Regions from separate parts of the Alteromonas sp. AWJ4_197 genome, predicted to be linked through region 4. Evidence: predicted binding sites of a transcription regulator. Region 4 holds the regulator's gene; each other region holds the start of a gene.
What was found. The regulator MetJ, encoded in region 4, represses methionine synthesis genes. The targets are predictions, from matches to a motif close to TAGACGTCTAGACGTCTA.

Region 1 (6,074 bases), on a different contig from region 4:
GGGCAAAGGTACCCGGTTAGAAATCAAAGTACCGTTAACGCTCGCAATCCTGCCAACTCTGATGATTGTTGTCGGTCAGCAAACCTTTGCATTGCCATTGGGCGCTGTTAACGAAATTATCAACATGGACATCAAGAAAACCAATACGGTAGATGGTCAGTTGACGATGATTGTCCGCTCTAAGGCTATCCCGTTATTCTTCCTTGGTGAATGGCTTATCCGCGGCCCGAAAAATATCGAGAAAGAAAAAGGTCATGTTGTTGTAGTACAAATTGGTACGCAGCAGGTGGGCTTCGTGGTGGATGCACTGATTGGTCAGGAAGAAGTGGTGATCAAGCCACTGGATGCCTTATTACAAGGTACACCGGGTATGGCTGGTGCAACCATTACGTCGGATGGCGGAATCGCATTAATCCTTGATATCCCGAGTCTGCTTAAGCGATATGCGCGCAGGTCATAGTCGCTATTAAAGGAACATCATTACTATGGCTTTTAAAGTCCTTGTTGTGGACGATTCGACGTTTTATCGTCGTCGTGTACGCGAAATTCTGGATGAGGACAGAGAACTCGAGGTTGTTGGCGAAGCCAAAAACGGTGAAGAAGCGCTGGATATGCTGATTAAGTTGTCACCCGACGTAGTGACAATGGATGTGGAAATGCCGGTTATGGACGGTATTTCCGCTGTAAAAGCGATCATGCAGAAACGCCCTGTACCTATTCTCATGTTTTCGTCTCTAACACATGCCGGCGCGCAGGCAACTCTGGATGCGCTTGAGGCCGGTGCGCTGGATTTTCTGCCGAAAAAATTTGAGGAGATTTCTAAAGAGCGTAAAGAAGCTGTTGGCTTACTACGGACCAAGGTACGTTTACTGGCGCGACGGGGAGTTGGCATACGCCGCCCTGTTATCTCCAGAAAAGAACCTGTGGCAAAGCCCGCTCCTCCAATGCCTGCCAATGCCCCCAAGTCGACGTTTTTTAAAAGCTCGTCTATTCTCACCGGACGTACTGAAACTGCATCCCAGCCTACTGTTTCTAAAGTCAAGGCATCAGGAAAGCGGTATAAATGTCTGGCCATCGGGGCTTCTACAGGTGGTCCTGTGGCATTGCAAAAAGTGTTGTCAGGGCTGCCGGCTAACTTTCCTTATCCGATTTTATTGGTTCAGCATATGCCAGGCACGTTTACTAATGCGTTTGCCCAGCGGCTGAATAATAATTGCGAAATTTCGGTAAAAGAAGCTGAGCACGGGGATATTCTTAAACCCGGTTGTGCTTATCTTGCGCCCGGGGGCAAGCAAATGGTGGTGGAGTCTATATCACTGCCAAATATTGTTATCCGTGATGCCCATGAACATGAGAAAGATACCTACAAACCCAGTGTGGATATTACACTTAACAGTCTGGTGGATATTTACGGCGGCGATGTACTGAGTATTATTCTGACGGGCATGGGATCTGATGGACGTGAAGGCTGTGAAGCACTTCACCTTAAAGGCGCCAAAGTGTGGGCGCAGGATCAGGACACCTGTGTGGTATACGGTATGCCACAAGCGGTAGCGAAAGCGAACATCGCAGAAAAGAGCATAGCCATTGATAATATCGCTTCGTGCATACTCACGGAAATGATGCAGAAATAGTTCAGTCAGCAGGAGTTGAAGGTTGAAAATATGGACGATTGCTAACCAGAAAGGCGGGGTAGGGAAGACCACTACCACCGTGACGCTAGGCGGCATTCTGGCGCAACAGGGAAAGCGCGTTCTGCTTATTGATACCGACCCTCATGCATCGCTGAGTTATTATTTTGGTATGGATGCCGAGGAGCTAAATGCTTCTGTTTACGATATTTTTATTAATCATGAACAGATTACTGCCGATAGAGTGCTTGACTGTTTATGTCCGACAAAATTAGACAGTCTGTATATTTTGCCTGCCTCAATGGCACTTGCCACGCTGGACAGGCAAATGGGTATGCAAAACGGTATGGGGCTTATTCTCAAAAAAGCACTGGATACTGTACGCAACGAATTTGACTACGTATTGCTGGATTGTCCGCCGGTTCTGGGCGTGTTAATGGTTAATGCGCTGGCTGCATGCCATAAAGTCATTGTGCCCGTGCAGACCGAATTTCTGGCATTAAAAGGCCTTGACCGGATGATCCATACACTTGAGATTATGGGTCGTTCGTTAAGAAAAGAATTTGATACATTGATAGTGCCGACTATGTTTGACCGCCGGACTAATGCGGCCATCCAGGCACTACAAAAACTGAACGAAGATTACGGTGATAAGGTTTGGCACGGGATGATTCCTGTAGATACCCGCTTCCGTGATGCCAGCCAGGCGCAGTCGCCTGCGTCTGTTGTCTATCCGAAAGCACGGGGCGTTTACGCCTACACCAAATTGTTAGATGAACTGGAGCAGTGAGTCACCTATGAGTAAAAGTACGCCCTTCGCCCGCGAAGATGTGATGCAGGCGTATCTCGACAGCTTGTTACAAAGTCCGGAAGATCCAGCTGAAGTAACGGCTAACACTGCCCGTTTGCTGGAACAGGCCACGGCGGACATTATCGCCAAAGAACCTGTGGTTGCTCCTGTGGCTGAGCCGGTCATAGCGCCGCCAGTCACTGATGATGTTACGGAGACGGCCGTTGAACAACTGAGCGGGGCAGTACCTCCGCCGGTCAAAACCACGCCTGTGAAAGACATGCTGGAAAATCGTTTTCAGGCATTGTTTTTTGAAGTGGCGGGGTTAACGCTGGCTGTACCGCTTATCACTTTAGGTGGCATTCACCGGATTGAAAAAGTGGGTGGGCTGATAGGAAAACCCAAATGGTTCAAGGGCGTAATGCTTCATCGTGATCAAAAAATAAACGTTGTCGATACTGCAATGTGGGTTATGCCAGAAAAATACGACCAAAATCTCGCAGAAACGCTAAACTATCAGTATCTTATTATGTTAGGGGACAGTTTGTGGGGCTTAGCCAGCGACAAACTGGTCAACACCGTTACATTGACCAGGGACGAGGTAAAATGGCGTGAGTCAGGAGGCAAGCGTCCATGGTTAGCGGGCATGGTAAAAGAAAAAATGTGTGCGTTAATAGACGTATATCAGTTAATCGCAATGCTAAATAGCGGCTTAGGCAGTAACGACCAGACGCCATAGCCCGGGGAGCCAGGTTCATGAATGACAAGAGCACAACGAATAACGCGCCGGATAACGATCAGGTGCTTCAGTGGGTTACCTATCGTTTAGGTGACGAAACTTACGGTATTAACGTAATGCAGGTTCAGGAAGTCTTACGCTATACCGAAATTGCGCCTGTTCCCGGTGCACCGGATTATGTGTTAGGCATTATCAATCTGCGTGGTAATGTTGTGACGGTTATTGATACCCGCGCCCGCTTTGGCCTTATGCCAACCGATATGACCGACAACACACGGATTGTAATTATTGAATCCGATGAGCAGGTTGTCGGCATCCTGGTAGACAGCGTTGCCGAAGTGGTTTATCTGAAATCATCTGAAATTGACAGTGCGCCTAACGTGGGTACTGAAGAGAGCGCCAAGTTCATTCAGGGCGTGAGCAACCGTGATGGTGAATTGCTGATTCTTGTAGATCTTAATAAGCTTCTCAGTGATGACGAGTGGGATGAACTGAGCAGTCTGTAATGTCATGCAGCGCCTGCTAATCCGGCGGGCGCTTGTCAATGCCTGTATCTTCGCTGCGCTGTTCAGCGCGCGCTATTATCAAAGGGAGAAAGCACATCAATATGGACGTGCCGGCACTATCTTTACTCGCTGTTGCTACAGGGTTACTCGCCGTCATTGCTGTTATATGGATGTATTTTTTCTTCAACCGTCAGTTTAAACAACTCGACGATACTGTCCGCTATCAAAAAGAACACATCGATACCCTGCAACTGGAAATTAATGACCTGGAAAACCAGAACGGTGAAATGCAAACCCGTTCGATGGTACAGGGCAAACACATGCGGGAGCTGGCAGATCAATGCACACAACTCGAAAACCAGCTACGTGAAGTAAAAAGTCAGGACCCGTCCATGCGCTTATACACCCGCGCCGCTGAGCTGGTCAAAGCCGGTGCTGACGTCGAAGAGGTAATGCAAGCCTGCGACCTGCCCCGGGCTGAAGCTGAGCTGCTTATCAGCATGCATCGTCAGCGCAACTAACGGTAAGTTCTCTCTTCTACCAGAGTTAGATAAATGCATTGAGCCGTTTAGACGTCCAGCCGTAAAGATGTTGACATCTATCGGGATTCAGCCACAATAACGTTATTATCCGTTAATTGTTGGAGCTGCCATGCCTATTTGTATTCCCGAACAACTTCCCGCGCAGGATGTGTTGTCAGGTGAGAATATCTTCACAATGGACAGCACCCGCGCAGCGACACAGGATATCCGCCCCATGGAAGTGGGGATCCTGAATCTCATGCCCAATAAAATTGAAACGGAAGTGCAAATCTTACGTTTGCTGTCTAACACACCTCTGCAGGTGAACGTGAACCTGATCCGTGTAGACAAATTAGCGCCAAAGCACACGCCGCAATCTCACATGGACGCCTTCTATCACGACTTTTCTGAAATTGCTGATAAGAAATACGACGGTTTAATCGTGACAGGTGCACCGCTGGCTCACTTGCCTTATGAGGAAGTAAAATACTGGGATCAGATGACAGAAATTTTGGAGTGGGCGCAACGTAATGTGCAGTCCACACTCTATCTGTGCTGGGCGGCTCATGCAGCTATGTATCATTTTTACGGCGTGCAGAGAAAACTCAGGGAAACCAAACTTTCTGGTGTGTTTGAGCATAAAGTGCTCGACCCTTATAACGAGTTGCTGAGAGGTTTCGATCCGGTTTTTTATGCGCCTCATTCCCGTTTCGGGTATATTGACTCCGGTGAATATAACAGTGTTGAAGGTTTGAAGGTCATTACGGAATCTGATGAGGCGGGTGCATACACCATCGCATCTGAAGATAAGCGTATGGTGTTTGTTACCGGGCATCCTGAATACGATCCGGAAACTCTGCATGACGAGTATTTCCGTGATTTACAGGCGGATACCCATCCGGCAGTGCCGGCTAACTACTTTACAGACGATGACCCCGCAAAAGCGCCTTTGGTTCGCTGGCGCTCCCATGGTAGTCTGCTGTTCAATAACTGGCTGAACTACTATGTTTATCAGACAACACCTTATGATTTGAGTCAGCTGGCTGAGAAACCCCGGCCAAAGAGGTAATAAGTGACATCAGGTACAAAACAACAACTTCTGGATGCAGCGGCAAAGCGCGTTTTGATTCTGGACGGTGCCATGGGTACTATGATTCAGGAGCACAAACTGGAAGAAGCCGATTATCGTGGTGAGGCATTTGCTAACTGGCATTGCGATGTAAAAGGCAATAACGATTTGCTGGCGATTACTCAGCCGGACATTATTTATAATATCCATTGTGCTTATCTTGAAGCCGGTGCAGATATCATTGAAACCAATACGTTCAATGCTACCACCATCGCCATGGCTGACTACGACATGGAAGCGCAGTCGAAAGACATTAACCTTGCTGCTGCTAAGCTGGCCCGTAAAGCCTGTGATGAGTTTACTGCAAAAACACCGGATAAGCCCCGGTATGTGGCAGGGGTCCTCGGTCCCACAAATCGCACAGCATCGATATCACCAGATGTTAACGACCCCGGCAAGCGGAATGTAACCTTTGATGAGCTGGTAGAAGCCTACATCGAGTCCACAGAAGCGCTGTTAGATGGTGGTTCAGATATCATCTTAATAGAAACTATCTTTGATACCCTGAATGCCAAAGCGGCAGTATTCGCGGTAGAAACCGTATTTGAGAAACGTGGTGAGCGCGCACCGGTGATGGTATCAGGTACCATTACCGATGCATCGGGCAGAACCTTGTCAGGACAAACTGCTGAAGCCTTTTACTATTCCATGCGTCATGTATCGCCGGTTTCCATGGGCCTCAACTGTGCACTGGGTCCGGATTTACTTCGTCAGTACGTTGAAGAAATCAGTAATATTTCTGAATGCCTGGTCTCGGC
Region 2 (6,074 bases), on a different contig from region 4:
ATGTCTGATAGTTCAAAAGGACAACTATGACACACAAAATTATTCTTGATACTGATCCGGGCATCGATGATGCAATGGCGATCTTCTTTGCTTTTCAACATCCTGAAATTGAAGTGCTGGGCCTGACTACCGTTTTCGGTAATGTACCGGTAACCATGTCTGCCAGAAATGCGCTGACCCTGTGTGAATACGCCGGTCAGGACATTCCTGTCACCCAAGGTGTGGGCATGCCCTGGGTTGGCCCTGAGTCAGGTTATGCCCATTTCGTACATGGTGATGACGGCTTCGGTAATACGTTTCCGGAAGCCTCTGAGCGGGAGCTCGATCCCCGCAGTTCAGCGCAGTACATCGTAGATATGGCCCGCAAATATCCTGGTGAAATCACCCTGGTTGCTATTGGCCCGCTAGGCAACCTGGCGCTGGCATTACGTCTTGAGCCGGAATTGCCGAAGTTGATTAAAGGTATCGCAATTATGGGCGGCGCGGCATTTGTACACGGTAACGTAACGCCGGTGGCTGAAGCCAATATCTGGAACGACGCCCACGCCGCAGCCATTGTATTCGCTGCCGACTGGCCTGTTACCATGTTTGGTCTTGATGTCACGCTGAAAGCACCTTTCGCACCGTCTTTCCTGGATACACTGGAAACGGGGAATGAAAAACTGGGCGGCTTCGTTAAGCGTGCATCACAGTTTTATATCGACTTTTATTCGCAAAACCGTGAAGAGCGGGTGTGTTTCTTCCACGACGCGTACCCGCTGGCCTGGCTGGTTAACCCTGAACTGTTTACCATCACCCGTGGCCACGCCCGTGTGGGCACCGGTGAACTGGACAGAGGACAAACGGTCGTTGCTCCGGCAGGCTCAACACCAAGCCCGTTATGGACTGAAGCGAAAATGATTGATGTCGCAACCGATGTTAATCACGAAAAACTGGAACAATTGTTCATCGACACCTACGCTTTATAAAGTCCGGAGGAGTACTTCCCTGCTAAAAGCGCCTCCGGGCGCTTTTTTTATGACTTAAGGACAGCCCCGGGGGAATCATGATTCAACCGCCATTACCGGAAAATGAAGAAGCACGTCTGGCCGAACTGCTCAGTTACGGCATCCTGGATACAGAAAGTGAAACCTTATTTGATGACATCACATCTCTGGCTTCGGAGATTTGTGACACCCCTATAGCCCTTATCAGTCTGGTGGATCCTGACCGTCAGTGGTTCAAATCCAAAGTAGGACTGGATGCCTCAGAAACGCACCGGAATATCTCTTTTTGCGGCCACGCGATTCTCGATAATGAATTAATGGAGATTAACGACACACACCGTGACGAACGTTTTCACGATAACCCGCTGGTCACCGGCCCGCCAAATATCCGTTTTTATGCCGGTACACCGCTTATCACTCCGGAAGGTTATGCCCTGGGCACCCTTTGCGCCATAGACAGCGAGCCTAAACGCCTGAGCAAAATGCAAAAATCTGCATTAACTACACTGGGGAAAAGTGTGATGGCACATCTGGAATTGCGAAAGCAAAACCTGGTATTACGGCAAATGAATACCCTGAAATCTAAATATCTCACAGATATCAGCCGCCGCTTTCAAACCCCGCTGCAATCCATTTGTACCTTCAGCCGTCTGCTGGAAGAAGAAACGAAAACGACGCCGGTATCTGCCGTATTTAAGGATTCACTGGGGCTTATTCACGAAAGCAGTCAGAATCTGATGCGGGCAGTAGAAAGTGTGCTTGCCACAGGTAAAACTGATATCAAGGCAGACTCTCAGGGCCGCACCATCATCGAAACGAAATCGTTCTTCAATCACATCTTTCATACGATGGCCGGTAAAGCACGCAGGGGGCGTATTATTTTGACCGGTCAGTTGGATGCATCGGTGCCGGAACATTTGATACTTGACGAAGCAGGACTGGGTTTGCTTCTGCTAAAAATTACCGGGAATGCAATCCGTTATTCATCAAAAGACACATCAGTACATCTGCAAATCTACTACCGTCCTTCCGAGCTTATTATTTCAGTGCAGGACCATGGCCGTGGTATGAACCGGGACCAGTTAATGGAACTCTATGCAACCCCTGACGGCGAGCATGGCGAGGTGGTTGCCATATCCGGCTTGCGCCGTCTGGCTGATAATGTGAAAGGCCAGATTAAAGTGCGCAGTTGGCAGGGCCGTGGTACCTGTGTGACGTTTGCAGTGCCGGCGGACACGGCCGGAGAGAAGACTGGCGGGAATCAGGAGGATGCTGCGGGCAAGAGATTTGTCGCTCCGTTTATCAAAGACAACCCGGCAATACTGATTTTGTCAGCACAGGAAGATGTTTCAACAATCACCGTCATACTCAACCGCCTGAAGATTGATGCCGAAACGGAAAGTGATGTGAAGGAAGCCGCCCGAAAATTACAGGCGCGGCAATATGACCTGTTATTGCTGTCAGCGAAAGCGGTGACCAATGAAGAAATCACTCAGTTCAGACAACAGGACCCCTGTTTAGCTATAGTGGCTTTAACAGAAGATTTATTCACTGAAGACAAACAATTGCGGCAAACCGGCATTGATGCCGCCCTCACACTCCCTGTGAATAATGATACACTTTACGACACCTTAAGTTTCTTCTTATTACCCGATGGAAAAAATCAGTAGCGCAGGATTAACACGTCAGGAGTTACGCAAAGTACTGCGGTTACGCCGCAACAACCTGTCTGAAGAGACGCAGGCTCAGGCTCCTGAGCGCCTGAGCCGTGTCTTGACGACACTGCCGGAATGGCAACACGCCACACATGTTGCGGCATATCTGGCAAACGACGGAGAAGTCAGCCTTTCGGACACCATTACCACCGCCGCAGCCCAGAATAAAACCGTCAGCCTGCCGGTACTGCACCCGTTTAACCGTCAGCATCTGCTATTTTTGCACTATCATGACAACACCGTACTGGTGAGTAACCGCTTCAATATTGCTGAGCCTCAGTTACGCTGCCCTGATGTCATACCTTTTTCCCGTCATGATTTAATCCTGATGCCGCTCACCGGTTTCGACGAAAAAGGAAACCGGCTGGGCATGGGTGGCGGATTTTACGATCGTACGCTGGCTCCTTATCGCAACGCAGCTTCCCGTCCCCAGCTTGCCGGTATCGCGCATGATTGCCAGCAGGTTGATGCACTGCCGGTTGAACCCTGGGATTTCCCCCTGGATCTCATCATCACACCTTCCGGCGTAATACGGCCGGATAAGACTAATTGCCCTTAATTTCGTCTCCCATTCCTGCAGTTTTCAGTTAAACTTCTGCAAAACTTTGGAGAACCCCTATGGATCAGAACGCGAAGAAGAAAGCTGTAGCCGAAGCAGCCATAAAATATGTAGAGCCGGACACCATTGTTGGTGTGGGCACAGGCTCAACGGTTAATTTTTTTATTGATGCGCTGGCAGAAATTAAACACAAGATTGTTGGTGCAGTATCCAGCTCTGACGCATCAACAGAAAAACTTAAAGCCCACGGCATTGAAGTATTTTCGCTGAATGAAGTAGACAGCCTTTCTGTGTATGTTGACGGCGCTGACGAAGTGACAGAACACAAGCACATGATCAAAGGCGGCGGCGCAGCCCTGACGCGTGAAAAAATCGTCGCAGCGGTAGCGAAAACCTTCGTGTGTATTGTAGACGACACCAAACAGGTACCGGTACTGGGCAAATTTCCGCTTCCTGTTGAAGTCATTCCCATGGCGCGCTCTTACGTAGCCAGAGAGCTGGTAAAACTGGGAGGCGATCCGGTTTACCGTGAAGGCGTGGTGACTGACAATGGCAACGTGATACTGGATGTTCACAACCTGAACATAATCAATCCCCGGGAAATGGAAGATGCTATTAACAGTCTGGCGGGCGTAGTCACTAACGGTATTTTTGCTAACCGTGGCGCAGATATTGTGCTGGTAGCAACCGGTTCGGGCGTAATTACGGTCAGCGACTAAACTTAACCACCCTATCAGCAAGCCGGATATAAGGCTTGCTGAATGAAATAGCGCTTTTAACCAACAACGATATCTGTTATTTTGCCCATATAGACGTCCAGATGTCTTTTTGCAACCAACTATTCGAGATGTGAGGCAATGAGTAAAGTATCCCTACCCAAGGACAAGATCCGTATATTGCTACTGGAAGGCGTTCACCAAAGTGCCGTTGAAACCTTAAACAGTAACGGTTACACCAATGTTGAGTATCTGAAGACCTCCCTGTCAGAAGAAGATCTCATCGAAAAAGTGAAAGATGTTCACTTTATCGGAATCCGTTCACGAACTCAGATCACTGAGGCCGTGGTTCAGGCCGCTGAAAAGCTGGTTGCTGTAGGTTGCTTCTGTATCGGTACCAATCAGGTAGATTTAAAAGCCACTCAGTTTAAAGGCATTCCTGTATTCAATGCACCATTTTCTAACACCCGTTCTGTAGCAGAACTGGTGCTGGGCCAGTTAATTCTTCTTCTTCGCGGCGTACCGTCAAAGAATGCCAAAGCCCATCGCGGTGAGTGGGAAAAGAGTGCTGTCGGCTCGTACGAAGCCCGTGGTAAAACGCTGGGTATTATTGGTTACGGCCACATTGGTACACAGCTGAGCATTCTTGCTGAGCACCTGGGTATGCGCGTTCAGTTCTACGACATTGAAGACAAGCTGGTACTGGGTAACTCTGTGCAGGTGAAATCACTGGATACCCTTCTGGCGACATCTGACGTTGTTTCTCTGCATGTTCCTGAAACCCTGTCTACTAAAGACATGATTGGCAAAGCAGAACTGTCGAAAATGAAAAAAGGCGCCATTCTTATCAATGCGTCCCGTGGTACCGTTGTTGATATTGATGCACTGGTTGAAGCCATGGAAAGCGAACACCTTGCCGGTGCCGCTATCGATGTATTCCCGGTTGAGCCGAAATCGAATACTGAAGAATTCGAATCGCCGCTGCGTCAGTTTGATAACGTGATCCTTACCCCACACGTGGGAGGCAGCACACAGGAAGCGCAGGAAAATATCGGTATTGAAGTAGCCGGTAAACTGGCGAAATACTCTGACAACGGTTCAACTCTGTCTGCTGTGAACTTCCCTGAAGTATCCTTACCGGATCACCCCGGCCGTTCACGCTTACTGCACATCCACGAAAACCGTCCGGGTGTTCTGAACCAGATTAACCAGACATTCGCAGAAAAAGGTATCAACATTGAAGCTCAGTACCTGCAAACCGTTGCTGATATCGGTTACGTAGTTGTTGATGTGGAAGCAAACAAGGCCGATGAAGGTCTGGCCCAGCTTCAAAACATTAAAGGCACAATTAAAACCCGTCTTCTGCACTGATCCCTTAAAAAGGATTATGTTCAAAATCAAATCCGGTGTCTCTGTACACCGGATTTTTTTATCTCTTCTGATCACGCCTTCCTCAGTTAAATCCTGCTCTGTTTGATCTCAGCATTGTGCTGCCGTGTATCTTTTCTGTGACACAAAAATTTAACACCTGCTACGTTGAGCCATGATGGCGCACGTATTCAACCTCAGGGCTTTTAAGCATGATGAGAAGAAACGCACTGTGCATGACGTTAGGGATAACCGCCTTGTGTGGTCCCGTCACTGCAGAAGAAGATAACTTTAACCTTGGCGGTCATGTGAGAGTCAATTACGGTCACCGTGACTGGCAGGCACCGGCAATACGGGACGGACTGGAATTTGAATCAATCAAACTCACCGTCGATGGAAAATTCGATGATTTTTCCTATAAAGCTGACTACCGGTGGTATGAAAATACTGATTTCGATACGGTCCGCTATGCAGATCTGACCTGGCACTACGACGAATACCTGGATGTCACCGGCGGTATCACTAAAGTCCCCTTCGGCCTGTTACCTTTCGCTTCAAACAGCTTCTGGTTCTCCGCCAATTACTATATTGGTTTTGAAGATGATTATGATGCAGGAGTTGTTGCCCGCTATGAACGGGGTCCGTTTACGGTTCACGCCGGCTATTTTCTGAATGATGAATACAATAATGCCGCCCGCTTTGGCCGCTATTCCTTTGACGTCGCTGATGA
Region 3 (6,074 bases), on a different contig from region 4:
ATACTGTCGGACCAGAACCGGAGATCCCGAATGCTAATCCACCATTTTCCATACTGAACGCTCTGGCCTCGTCGAAGCCGGGCAATAATGACTTGCGGTAAGGTTCAGCTATTACATCCTGCATCACACTGGCTGCCAGGCCCGCGTTCTGCGCGTGCAGCGCATGCACGAACACGCCCAGTTGACGACCAAAAGTCAGCGTATTTGCCATCGCCACTTCTTTCGGTAATATATTCCGGGCCGCCGATGTGGAAACACTTATTCCAGAGTAGCACACAACCCAGTACCAGCTGCCGATAACCGGTAATTTCACCGTCACTTCGGCATCATTGCCGGTCATCAGGGTTAATCCGCCAAGATAACAGGGAGCAACATTATCATAATGAATGCTGCCGCTAATCTGCCCTTCCAGTTCGCCCATCATTAACAGAAGCGCATTCTCATCAAAGGGATAATCAAAGTGTGCATTCAGTGCATGAAAGGCTGCAACGATAGAACTGGCACTGGAGCCAAGGCCGCTGCCAATAGGCAGGTTCTTATGCAAAATCAGTTCAACATGACGGGTGGGCTTGCCGGCTTTTACCATTTCTTCAAAGAAATGGGCATAGCACAAGGTAACAATGTTGTTATCGGCACCAGCCGGTAACTTGTGGGCAAACGGGCCGGTGGCGGTCAGAGAAAATGCATCTGCATCTTTAACTTCAACAACATCGCCTAACTCAGTGCCGTCAACGGGTGCCAGTGCGGCACCCAACACATCAAAACCTAAACTTACATTGCCGATGGAGGCTGGCGCATAAGCGCGGGTGGTTTTCATACTACTCATCCTTCAATTACAGCACCATTTGTTTCCACGGCATGGTACGCAGAATATCAGCAAACACACCGGCAGCGGTTACCGTACCACCCGCTCCGTAGCCGCGGATAACGTAAGGAATAGGCTGGTAATAGTCACTGCTGATTGCCAGCGCGTTCTCACCGTCTTTCACCGCCGCAAGAGGATGCGTAAGCGGCACCGCCTGAATGGTTACCTTACACTTGTCGCCATCGATACTGCCGATATAACGCAATACACTGTCGTTGGCTTTGGCTTCTTCCACCCGCTGACCAAATGCTGCATCCAGCTCAGGTAACTGCTGCATAAACTCATCAATTGATGCACCTTCTGCAAAACCTTCCGGTAACACAGATTCAATCTGAATATCAGACAATTCAAGCACCAGGCCGGCCTCACGTGCCATGATCAGGAGTTTACGGGCCACGTCCATGCCGCTTAAGTCGTCACGTGGATCCGGCTCGGTATAGCCATTTTCTTTTGCTGCACTGGTAGCCTGAGACAAGCTCATACCTTCTTCAAGCTTACCGAACACATAGGATAAGCTACCGGATAAAATGCCTTCGAACTGATGCAGCACGTCACCAGCAGCGAACAGTTTCTGCAGGTTATCGATAACCGGCAAGCCCGCACCTACGGTAGTTTCATATAAATACTGGCGATTTGTATTCTGCGCGGTTCTGCGCAGCTGGCGGTAATACGCCATGGTGTCGGTGTTGGCTTTTTTGTTAGGCGTCACTACGTGGAAGCCCTGCTCCATCATATCCACGTACTGTGAAGCGACTGCTTCGTGACTGGTACAATCAACAATCACCGGATTTACCAGACTGTTGCTGTTAACAAACTGGTGCAAACGCTCAACACTTAACGACTCCTCAGAAGCTGCCAGTGCAGACTGCCAGTCGCCTGACACATCAATGCCCTGCGCGTTAAGCAGCAGTTTGCGGCTGTTGGCAATACCGTATACACGTAACTGAATATTGCGCTTCAACAGTGCAGGTTGCTGACGGGAAATCTGACCCAGTAACTCTTTACCTACGTTACCGCAGCCAACCAGGAATACGTCAATGGTGTGGCGATCGGAGAAGAAATTCTGGTGAATAACCCGTACCGCCTTCTTCGCCTTTTTCGCTTCGATAACCGTAGAGATGGAACGCTCTGAAGATCCCTGAGCAATGGCTACGTTATTCACACGGGCTTGCGCCAGCGCAGCAAAGAAACGGGCTGCCAGACCTTTTGTGTGACGCATTCCATCACCGACCAGAGTAACAATGGCTAAGTCGTGACGCACTTCAATCTGATCAAGCAACTGGTTTTGCAGTTCCAGAGCAAAGGCATCTTCCAGCAGTTGCTGTGCACGGGCCGCATCTTTTTCCTGTATACAGAAGCTGATGCTGTATTCCGAGCTGGACTGGGTGATCAGGCTGATGGAAATATTGGCGTTACTCATCACCTCAAACACACGGCTTGCCATGCCTACCATGCCTTTAAGACCCGGTCCGGCAACATTAAACATCGTGATGTTATCGAGCTGCGAAATACCTTTCACTGACGTCCATTTCTCGCTGGCTTCGTTACTGATTAACGTGCCGGGCGCAGAAGGATTCAGGGTGTTTTTGATTAGGCAGGGAATGTGGTGCTGAGCGATAGGACCAATGGTTTTCGGGTGCAGTACTTTGGCACCGAAGTAAGACAGCTCCATGGCTTCCTGATAAGTCAGCTTATCAAGTAATACTGCCCCTTCAACCTGATTCGGGTCAGCGTTATAAACACCGTCTACATCCGTCCAGATTTCACAACAGTCTGCATCGATACAGGCCGCAAGGATGGCAGCAGAGTAATCAGAACCGTTACGGCCAAGCGTGACTTTCTCACCCTCTTCATTAACAGCAACAAAGCCGGGCATAACCAGTAATACTGAACCGTCGTTCTTTACGTCACTGAAACGGGCTTTACTCATTGCCACATCAGCAATGCTGTCGAGATATTCGCCGTGTGCCAGCACGTATTCGACCGGGTCGATAATACTGTTAACCACACCTTTACTTTGCAAAATCGCACTGAACAGCGTCACACTGATGTATTCGCCGATACTTAAGATGCCGGCAGCCACAGAATCCGGAGCACAACCAAGCAACTTAATGCCTTCCAGTTGTTGCTTAAGCGCAGATAAGCGCTCTGAGATGAATGAAGAAACGTGGTCGTGGGCGAAATTATCTAAAGTGGTGTTTAATTCGTCTGCAATACCCTGAACAGTTTGCTCTAACTTTTCGAACAGAGGCTGGAAGTCATCCCCTGCGGCAGCCTGTTCACAAAGAGAAGAAAGCGCGTTGGTCACGCCCTTTGGCGCAGAAAGCACTACTGCTGCGCCATCGGTTTGGTGGGTGGTCATACAAATCTCAGTCACACGCAGGTATCGGGGTGCGTCGGCCAGAGAAGATCCACCAAACTTTAAGACTTTCATGTAATGCTCCTTTCGGTTTTATTTTGCTACATCAACGCTCGATTGCGTAAAAAAAAACCCGCTCCTGGTGAGGGCGGGCTTTCGATGTCTGGTTGCAATGTTGCGCACTAGCCAGCGACCGCCCTCAAAGAGGTGGTAATAATCATCGTGCCGGTGGTGCTAATCATTGTTTTCATACGGACAATTTGCCGTATAGACGTCTATCTGTCAACCGCGATTTTGCTTTTTCTGTGTAAAACACCGTCAGAACAGACAATTTACTCCTAAAGAGAGCGTTTTTCTGCCTTTTCATATTGCGATTCATCATATTTTGACAGGAAAAACGGGAATTTCATTGCGTACATTTTGCCGGAGCATTCCGTAATTTTTTCTTCCGGAGCTCAATGGGCACCGCGTTCAGGCCAGGGCAATAGAATTCTGCACGGGAATAACTTTATATTTTTCATATTATTAGAGAATAAAAAGCGCTGTACACTCCGCTACAACGTCCGGCGCGTTGCGGCACTGTCTTTGCTATCTCAGCTTACACATCCCTATCAGATTTTATTTTTCCCGGAGAAAGTCCTTATGTCAGCGTTTAACGGAGTTTTAGGCGTCAGCCAGGCAGAGTCAGGTTATCAGTTTGCAGTGTGGGCGCCGAACGCCAAATCTGTATGTGTAACCGGAACATTTAATGAATGGGATGAGACTGCAAATCCTCTGGAATCCCGTGAAGGCGGAATCTGGGTTGGTTTTGCTGACAACGCGAAAAACGGTGATGAATACAAGTTTGCTATCACCACCTTGCAGGATGAGCTGTTACTGAAAAACGATCCCCGTGCCCGTAAGGTCACAAACAGTGTGGGAAACAGTGTTATTTACGATGATGAATATCAGTGGCAACACACAGAATTTGAATCCGCCCCCCTTCATGAGCGCGTCATTTATGAAATGCACATTGGCACGTTTAATAAACTCGAAGATGGCCACGGCACATTCGCATCGGCCATAGAAAAGCTGCCTGAACTGAAAGCGCTGGGTGTAACTATGGTTGAACTCATGCCTGTGAATGAATTCGCCGGCGATATCAGCTGGGGCTACAACCCTGCCTATCCCTTTGCAGTAGAAGAAGCCTACGGTGGACCTGACGGACTGAAAGCCTTTATCGATGCAGCTCACGGCATGGGCATCGGTGTGATCCTTGATGTGGTTTACAACCATTTAGGCCCGGGCGACCTGGATATCTGGCAGTTTGACGGCTGGCACGAGAACGATAAAGGCGGCATTTATTTCTACAATGATTACCGCAGTGCTACGCCATGGGGAGATACGCGACCTGACTATGGCCGTCAGGAGGTGCGGGACTATCTCACCGACAATGCACTGATGTGGCTGAACGAATTTAAAGCTGACGGATTGCGGATGGATATGGTGCCTTATATGCGCAGTGTGTCCGGTGCCGATACCGGCGATGACGATATCCCTGAAGCCTACGATCTGATTAAAACCATCAATCACCGTATTCAGACGTCCTGCCCGGGTAAAATGACCATTGCAGAAGATCTTCACAGTCATGAGTACATTACCGATCCTTTAGACAAAGGCGGTTGTGGCTATACGGCACAGTGGGCCGCAGGTTTCGTTCATCCTGTCCGCGATACGCTGACAAAAACCGAAGACAGTTATGTCGATTTAAGCACGGTGGTTAACGCGATTACCAGAGTGGTCAGCGGAAACCCGTTTGCCAGAGTGGTATATACCGAATCCCATGATGAAGTCGCTAACGGTCAGGCCAGACTGGTTGAGGAAGTAGCGCCGGGCGGTGTGGATGACAACTACTTTGCCCGTCAGAAAGGCATTTTAGCCGGCGTCCTTACCCTCACAACCGCGGGTATTCCCATGCTGTTTCAGGGGCAGGATTTTAAAGAGTCAGGCTGGTTCGATGATACCAGTGATATCGACTGGGAACGCAAAACCCGCTTTGCTGAGTATGCAGAAGCATTTACGCAACTGGTCGGTTTACGTACTAATAAAAACGGAAACAGTGCTGCATTGACCGGCGGTGCCACAGAAATTGTGCTTAAGGACGATGATAACAAAGTGCTGATCTACAAACGAAGCAATGGCCTTGATGACAAACACGTTTATGTCATGATTAATTTTTCAGGCGCAAATGTGGAAGGGTACCGGTTAAATGGCATGCCGCCGGATGCAGCCTGCCTGTTTGCCTGGCAGGACGGTATTACAACAAACGATGTGCAACTGAATGACAATCTTATCCATCTTACGGCTTACAGTGCGATGATTTTTTCCGGCAGCTGAGGCCGGAACGAAAAACGCGGTGCATTGTGCACCGCGTATATCACGTTGTTATTACCCGGTTCACATCATCAGAAACGGTAAGTGATTTTTCCGTAAACATAGCGGCCGGTAAAGCCGTAAGGCGAAAAGCCTGAATAAGGCATGATATAAGTAAAGGTGGTCGGCGCTTCTACCGTGTAGCGGCTTGCCTCAGGATACACATCAAATACGTTGTTTGCGCCCACAGACACAGACAACCCTTCCGTTAACGCTACATTAATGTCCAGATCGGTTACCCACTCCGCCGGAATGATTTCATTCAGCTCAGCGGTGGAGGACGGATCTTCTACTTCACCGTAACGGGTTGTTCTTAACGTTGTGGTGTAGCGGTCAAACGACCAGGTGACGCCTAAATTAACTTTACTTTCAGGCGAAGCCGTTTCGAACCGGCGCAACTCAACATCAGAGAACAAGTTACTCTGGTCAAAACCGGCG
Region 4 (6,074 bases):
TCCAGTGAAGGCGTCGCGGTGCCCAGAATAAGAGGAATGTGCTCAGTACTGGCGCGCATAACTGCGAGATCTCTGGCGTGATATCGCAATCCGTCCTGCTGCTTAAACGAATCATCATGTTCTTCGTCCACAATGATCATGCCCGGGAATTTCATTGGCGTAAAAATCGCAGACCGGGTACCAATAATGATGCCCAGTTCACCTTCCCGCGCACGCTGCCAGACTGAAAGGCGATCTTTGTCATTCAATTGGGAGTGTAATACGCCGATATCGATACCAAAGCGGTTGGCAAAACGGGTAACCGTCTGCGGAGTAAGACCAATCTCCGGTACCAGAATCAATACCTGTTTACCTGCAGAAAGAATATCTTCAATGGCCTGCAGGTAGACTTCGGTTTTCCCGCTTCCGGTGATCCCTTCCAGTAAAAAAGGCGCAAACTTGCCGGCCTGTTGCGACAACGCGCTGATGGCAACCGCCTGCTCTTTATCAGGCAACGGCTTCTTGCCGACATGAAAATAATCGAGCCACATTTTCGGTCGCAGGGGCGGCGGTTTACTTTCGCTGTACACAAAGCCCTTCTCTTCCAGAGCACTGATGATGGAGGAAGGAAAGGTATTTTTGAGATCGCCTTCGCGAACCGGCTCATCCGCCAGTGCCTCAAGACAAGCGTACTGGCGCTTCGCACGCTTCAGGGACGCCAGATTTTCATCAATGTTATCGCCGGCATGCCACCAGATTTCGTCCACCGGATTCGCCGGTTCGCCCTTGCGCAGCAGAACTGGCAATACGGTGTGAATAACCTCACCCACCGGGTGAAGATAATACTGGGATAACCAGTGACACAGTTTCAGCATCACACTGTCGAGCACCGGCCTGTCATCAATGACATGGTGAACCGGTTTAATTTTTCCGCTGTTCTCCGGCGTTTTCGCCTCTCCCAGAACGACGCCGGTTAATGTGCGGGGGCCGAAAGGCACACTGACCCTGCAGCCTGCTTCCGGTAATGTGTCACAGGAGTAGGTAAAAGCTTGTCGTAACGGTACAGGAACCGCCACCTCAACAAAACGCATAATCTGCCTATATTTTCCGCACTTTTTTACTTATCGTTCTTGATCAAAACGGCGTCATACATTAATATGCGCCGCTCTTTACGGCAAGGCCAGTTGTGCCTTGTATTGAATATAGTTGCGTATGGTGTTCAGCTTCGGGCTGGATTGCGATACGGCCTTATATAATGAGGTAACCCATGAAACAAGGTATCCACCCTACTTACGAAGAAATTACTGCATCTTGCTCTTGCGGTAACGTTATCAAAGTACGTTCGACTGCAGGTAAAGAACTGAACCTGGACGTATGTTCAAACTGCCACCCGTTCTACACTGGTAAGCAGCGTAACGTTGATACTGGTGGTCGTGTTGACCGCTTCAAGAAGCGTTTTGGTGCACTGGGCAAAAAATAAGTCCGGCATTGAATTGCGAAAAAAGCGCCTTTATGGCGCTTTTTTTGTGCCTTAAATCCGTTACTTAAAACACTTAACCCGTGTTCGTCCCGTTACGCTTTACTCAACAGCCCGCTCCACCGTCCAACCATATAAAATAAATTATAAATTAAAGTTAACTTATAAATTTCATCAATAGCCGACATTGATAATTCCGTTTTGTGAAGCTGCCCTCCGGCAACTAAAGTAAGCATAAGATAGCTCCTGATCAGATATGTACTGTGAAAGGCGTTGTGTTACATTTGTCGCAAGCTGCGCTTTATAACGAAAACAAGAGATTAGCGCAGGAACGACAAGTAGTAGTTGTGCAAAGACCAAACCCTGAGAAGGACACACAAAAGAATGTCAGATTTCAGACAACGCGCCCTGGATTACCACGAATACCCTACTCCGGGCAAAATAAAGGTAGAACTGTCGACTCCGGCTGACAGCGTAGATGATTTAGCACTGGCCTACAGCCCCGGCGTAGCCGAACCGGTACGTGAAATTGCCGAAGATCCTGATGCAGCATACCGATATACCGCCAAAGGTAATATGGTTGCAGTAATCAGTAATGGTACGGCCATTCTCGGATTAGGTAATTTAGGTCCGCTGGCATCAAAACCAGTGATGGAAGGTAAAGCGTTACTGTTTAAGCGTTTTGCCGGACTGGATGCTATCGATATTGAAGTTAAACACCGGACTACTGAAGAATTCATCAACACGGTTGCCAATATCGCTGATACGTTCGGCGGTATTAACCTTGAAGATATTAAAGCGCCGGAATGTTTCGAAATCGAGCAGGAGCTGATCAAACGCTGCAAGATTCCGGTATTCCATGACGATCAACACGGTACAGCCATCGTAACAGCGGCCGGTATGCTCAACGCGCTGGAAATTCAGGGCAAGAACATCGAAGACGCCAAAATTGTTTGTATGGGAGCCGGTGCTGCCGCCGTTGCATGTATGGAGCTGCTGATCAAGTGCGGCGCCCAGCGTGAGCGCATTTATATGCTCGATCGTAAAGGGGTGATTCATACCCGCCGTGACGATCTCACGGAACACAAAATGTTGTTCGCCAACAACACGGATAAACGTACCCTTGACGATGTAATGGATGGTGCGGATATTTTTGTCGGTGTTTCCGGCCCTGACGTATTGCCTCCAGAAACCTTAAAACTGATGGCACCAAACCCGGTGGTATTTGCCTGTTCAAACCCTGATCCGGAAATTAAACCGGAACTGGCCCATGAGGTTCGCAGTGATTTGATCATGGCAACGGGCCGTTCAGATTACCCCAACCAGGTGAACAATGTACTGTGCTTCCCGTTCATTTTCCGTGGTGCACTGGATGTGCGTGCTTCGACCATTAATGACGAAATGAAAGTCGCTGCGGTTGAAGCATTACGTTCAGTATCGAAAGAGCCTGTACCTGAAGAAGTATTGAAAGCCAGTAAATCAGCATCGCTGACATTTGGTAAAGATTACATTATTCCTAAACCTATGGATCCCCGTTTGCTTCACCGTATTGCCAGTGCCGTAGCACAGGCAGCGATTGACTCAGGCGTTGCCGGTGTTGAATCCTTACCGGCAAAATACACGGGTAACAAAGACTGATTGAAGCATACTGACTTCATTTGTTACGGGCCGGTTATACTACCGGCCCGTTTTCGTTTATCTTCCCGCTTCCCCTAATCTGACGGACAAAGATTTCATGTGGTCAAAAGCACTTATCGGGCTCATCATCGGACGAATAGCTACCACGCTTATCGGCTCAACCATGGCAGTCAGTATAGGCTGGCATTTATACGAAGCCACCGGCGAGGCCTTTGACCTGGCACTGGTAGGCATTTTTCAGATTGTGCCGGTGATCAGTTTATTCCTCGTGGCAGGTTGGGCTGCAGACAACTTTTCCCGCAAAAGCATTTTATTAATTTCTGCCGGATTGCAGTTACTGGTGGTGCTGGCCGTCGCTTTGCTGATGAATCAGCCGGAACTGAATAAATGGGCGCTGTTTTGCTCGTTATCGGTATTGGGCGCAGGGCGGGCTTTCTTCGCACCGGCCATTCAGTCTGTGTTGCCGAATATCGTCAGCACCGATCATCTGGGGCGTGCGGTGGCTGCCATAAGCTCCATCTGGAATATCGCCTTAACCGTGGGGCCTTTCCTCGCCGGCGTGTTACTGGCGGCGCTCGACCGTCAGCTCTACTGGGTGCTCATCATTTTCGGCCTGTTTACGCTGGGTGGCTTTTCTTTATTGCCCGCTCTGAACATTCATTCAGAGCGCAAACTGGCGCTTAAAGACATATTCAGCGGTGTGGAATACCTGATGCACAACAACGTTGTCCGCGGAGCGCTGTTTACTGATCTTGTGGTCATACTTTGTGGCAGTGTCATGGCGATATTGCCTGTGTTTGTGAAAGACGTCTTACATGAAGGTCCGGAAACACTGGGTTTATTGCGGGCCATGCCGGCTGTTGGTGCGACGCTTATCGGTCTGACAATGGTACGACGTAAACGGGCCATTGAACGCAACGGCCCGCTGCTGTTCTGGTCACTGATCATTTTCAGCTTTTCCATTATCGGCTTTGCCTTTTCACAGAACCTTTATGTGGCTTGCTTCGCTTTGCTGATTTATGGCGGTTCAGACATGATAAGTGTGGTGATCAGAAGCTCAGTAGTACAAATTATGACACCGGACGCATTACGTGGCCGGGTGAGTGCAGTGAACTCCCTGTTCATCGCGTCTTCCAACGAACTCGGAGACTTCAGAAGTGGTTCGGTGACAGCAGCTTTTGGTCCGGTAGCCTGCGCGGTTGCGGGCGGAGTAATGAGCCTGGGTATCGTGCTCCTGTTCCGTTCAACTTTCAGGCCCCTGTTCGAATTACAAAAAATCGAGCCGCCCTCAGCCAGACAAGACTAAACTTGCCCCTGATACAAAAAAGCCAGAGTGATTTGCTCTGGCTTTACTTTATTCTTCTTCGTTGTCGGCGGTGGGGTCGATCCCCATCTCTTCCATCATTTTCCTTGCAACGGCAGGAACACGGTTAGGGTTATCTTTGCGCAAATCGTCGTCGTCAGGCAGCGGCTGCCCGGTGAAAGCATGAAGGAATGCTTCGCACAGTAACTCTGAATTCGTCGCGTGACGCAGGTTATTAATTTGTCTGCGGGTTCGCTCGTCTGTGAGCACCTTAAGCACATTAATCGGAATAGAAACAGTGACTTTCTTTACTTGCTCACTCTTTTTTCCATGCTCTGCGTAAGGGTGTATATACTTACCATTCCATTCTGCCATGTGAAATCTCGGACTGCCTGTTATTTTACTTTATAAGCGGAAATTCTAAACAATGTAGCGAAAAGGTCAATTAAGCCGTGTAAACCTCTTGACGTCCAGACATATATTAATTAGTTTAGACGTCTAAACGTCCAAAGAATTGAGTGAGTCAACAAAATGGTTTCCTATGCACAAGGTATCGACGCCTTAAACCAGTCATTGTCCGAATTGCGTGACATTGATGTCTCTTTTGAATTTTTTCCGCCTAACTCGGAAAAGATGGAACAAACGCTGTGGAAATCTGTTGAACGCCTGGCGCCATTGAAGCCTTCTTATATGTCTGTGACCTACGGTGCAAACAGTGGTGAGCGTGACCGCACCCATGATGTTGTTAAACGCATTCAACAACAAACCGGTGTACAGGCAGCCCCTCACCTGACCTGTGTGGACGCAAGCCGTGATGAACTCAAACAAATTGCTCAGGAATACTGGGATTCGGGTATTCGCCGCATTGTTGCTCTGCGGGGCGATTTACCGAAGGGCGTAGATAAAACCGAAATGTATGCCTCTGATCTGGTGGCACTGCTGAAAGACGTAGCAGACTTTGATATTTCCGTTGCTGCCTATCCGGAAAAACATCCGGAAGCACCGAATGCCCAGTTCGACTTGCTTAACCTGAAGCGTAAAGCGGAAGCCGGGGCTTCTGAAGCAATTACTCAGTTCTTCTTTGACACCAGTGTTTACCTGCGTTTCCGTGACCGTGCTGCTGCAGCCGGTATCGATTTGGATATCGTCCCCGGGATCCTGCCGGTTACGAATTATCAGACACTGATTAAGTTTGCCGGTTTCACCAATGTTCACGTACCCGGCTGGCTGCACAAAATGTACGAAGGGCTTGATGACGATGATCAGGCAACACGTAATCTGATTGGCGCAAACATCGCCATGGAGCAAGTAAAAGTGCTGGCGAAAGAAGGGGTAAAACACTTCCATTTCTACACCCTGAACCGCTGCGAACTCAGCTACGCCATCTGCCACATGCTGGGCGTTCGCGCTGAATAGGCGGATTTCTCCCGGCATCTTCGCTGGGCGCGAAGGCCAGAGAAAAAACACGCCGGAACTCCATCCATGGAGGCTCGGCTGCAGCATCCCTGCTGCAGACGGTTTTTTCTCTGGCCTCCTCCCCCTTATCGCTACGATGCCTGGCAATTTACGCAATTTCGCCACCACGCCAGACATTACAATCTGCTGAGAAACCAACAAAACATTCCCCCCATGACTGCGAATGGTTACACTGTACAAGCATGAAACTATCCGTGCAGT

Region 1: metA (homoserine O-succinyltransferase MetA) is a predicted target of MetJ. The motif match lies at 4,228-4,245, and genes of this name have one in related genera.
Region 2: serA (phosphoglycerate dehydrogenase) is a predicted target of MetJ. The motif match lies at 4,070-4,087, and genes of this name have one in related genera.
Region 3: thrA (bifunctional aspartate kinase/homoserine dehydrogenase I) is a predicted target of MetJ. The motif match lies at 3,485-3,502, and genes of this name have one in related genera.

What each region holds. Positions count from the first base shown of each region.
Region 1 is NZ_JBSWWW010000005.1:198,805-204,878, forward strand. It holds gene ACXAGC_RS12560 (chemotaxis protein CheA) at 1-460, shown strand, start outside; gene ACXAGC_RS12565 (protein-glutamate methylesterase/protein-glutamine glutaminase) at 486-1,634, shown strand; gene ACXAGC_RS12570 (ParA family protein) at 1,657-2,421, shown strand; gene ACXAGC_RS12575 (chemotaxis protein CheW) at 2,429-3,160, shown strand; gene ACXAGC_RS12580 (chemotaxis protein CheW) at 3,178-3,666, shown strand; gene ACXAGC_RS12585 (DUF2802 domain-containing protein) at 3,705-4,187, shown strand; gene metA (homoserine O-succinyltransferase MetA) at 4,318-5,256, shown strand; gene ACXAGC_RS12595 (homocysteine S-methyltransferase family protein) at 5,260-6,074, shown strand, end outside.
Region 2 is NZ_JBSWWW010000002.1:301,216-307,289, forward strand. It holds gene ACXAGC_RS04760 (ribokinase) at 1-8, shown strand, start outside; gene ACXAGC_RS04765 (nucleoside hydrolase) at 27-968, shown strand; gene ACXAGC_RS04770 (GAF domain-containing sensor histidine kinase) at 1,046-2,656, shown strand; gene ACXAGC_RS04775 (5-formyltetrahydrofolate cyclo-ligase) at 2,640-3,260, shown strand; gene rpiA (ribose-5-phosphate isomerase RpiA) at 3,320-3,979, shown strand; gene serA (phosphoglycerate dehydrogenase) at 4,118-5,347, shown strand; gene ACXAGC_RS04790 (hypothetical protein) at 5,557-6,074, shown strand, end outside.
Region 3 is NZ_JBSWWW010000002.1:419,189-425,262, forward strand. It holds gene thrB (homoserine kinase) at 1-817, opposite strand, end outside; gene thrA (bifunctional aspartate kinase/homoserine dehydrogenase I) at 834-3,299, opposite strand; gene ACXAGC_RS05305 (alpha-amylase family glycosyl hydrolase) at 3,867-5,600, shown strand; gene ACXAGC_RS05310 (TonB-dependent receptor plug domain-containing protein) at 5,669-6,074, opposite strand, start outside.
Region 4 is NZ_JBSWWW010000006.1:411,556-417,629, forward strand. It holds gene priA (primosomal protein N') at 1-1,070, opposite strand, end outside; gene rpmE (50S ribosomal protein L31) at 1,247-1,459, shown strand; gene ACXAGC_RS15645 (malic enzyme-like NAD(P)-binding protein) at 1,841-3,094, shown strand; gene ACXAGC_RS15650 (MFS transporter) at 3,192-4,400, shown strand; gene metJ (met regulon transcriptional regulator MetJ) at 4,449-4,772, opposite strand; gene metF (methylenetetrahydrofolate reductase) at 4,929-5,813, shown strand.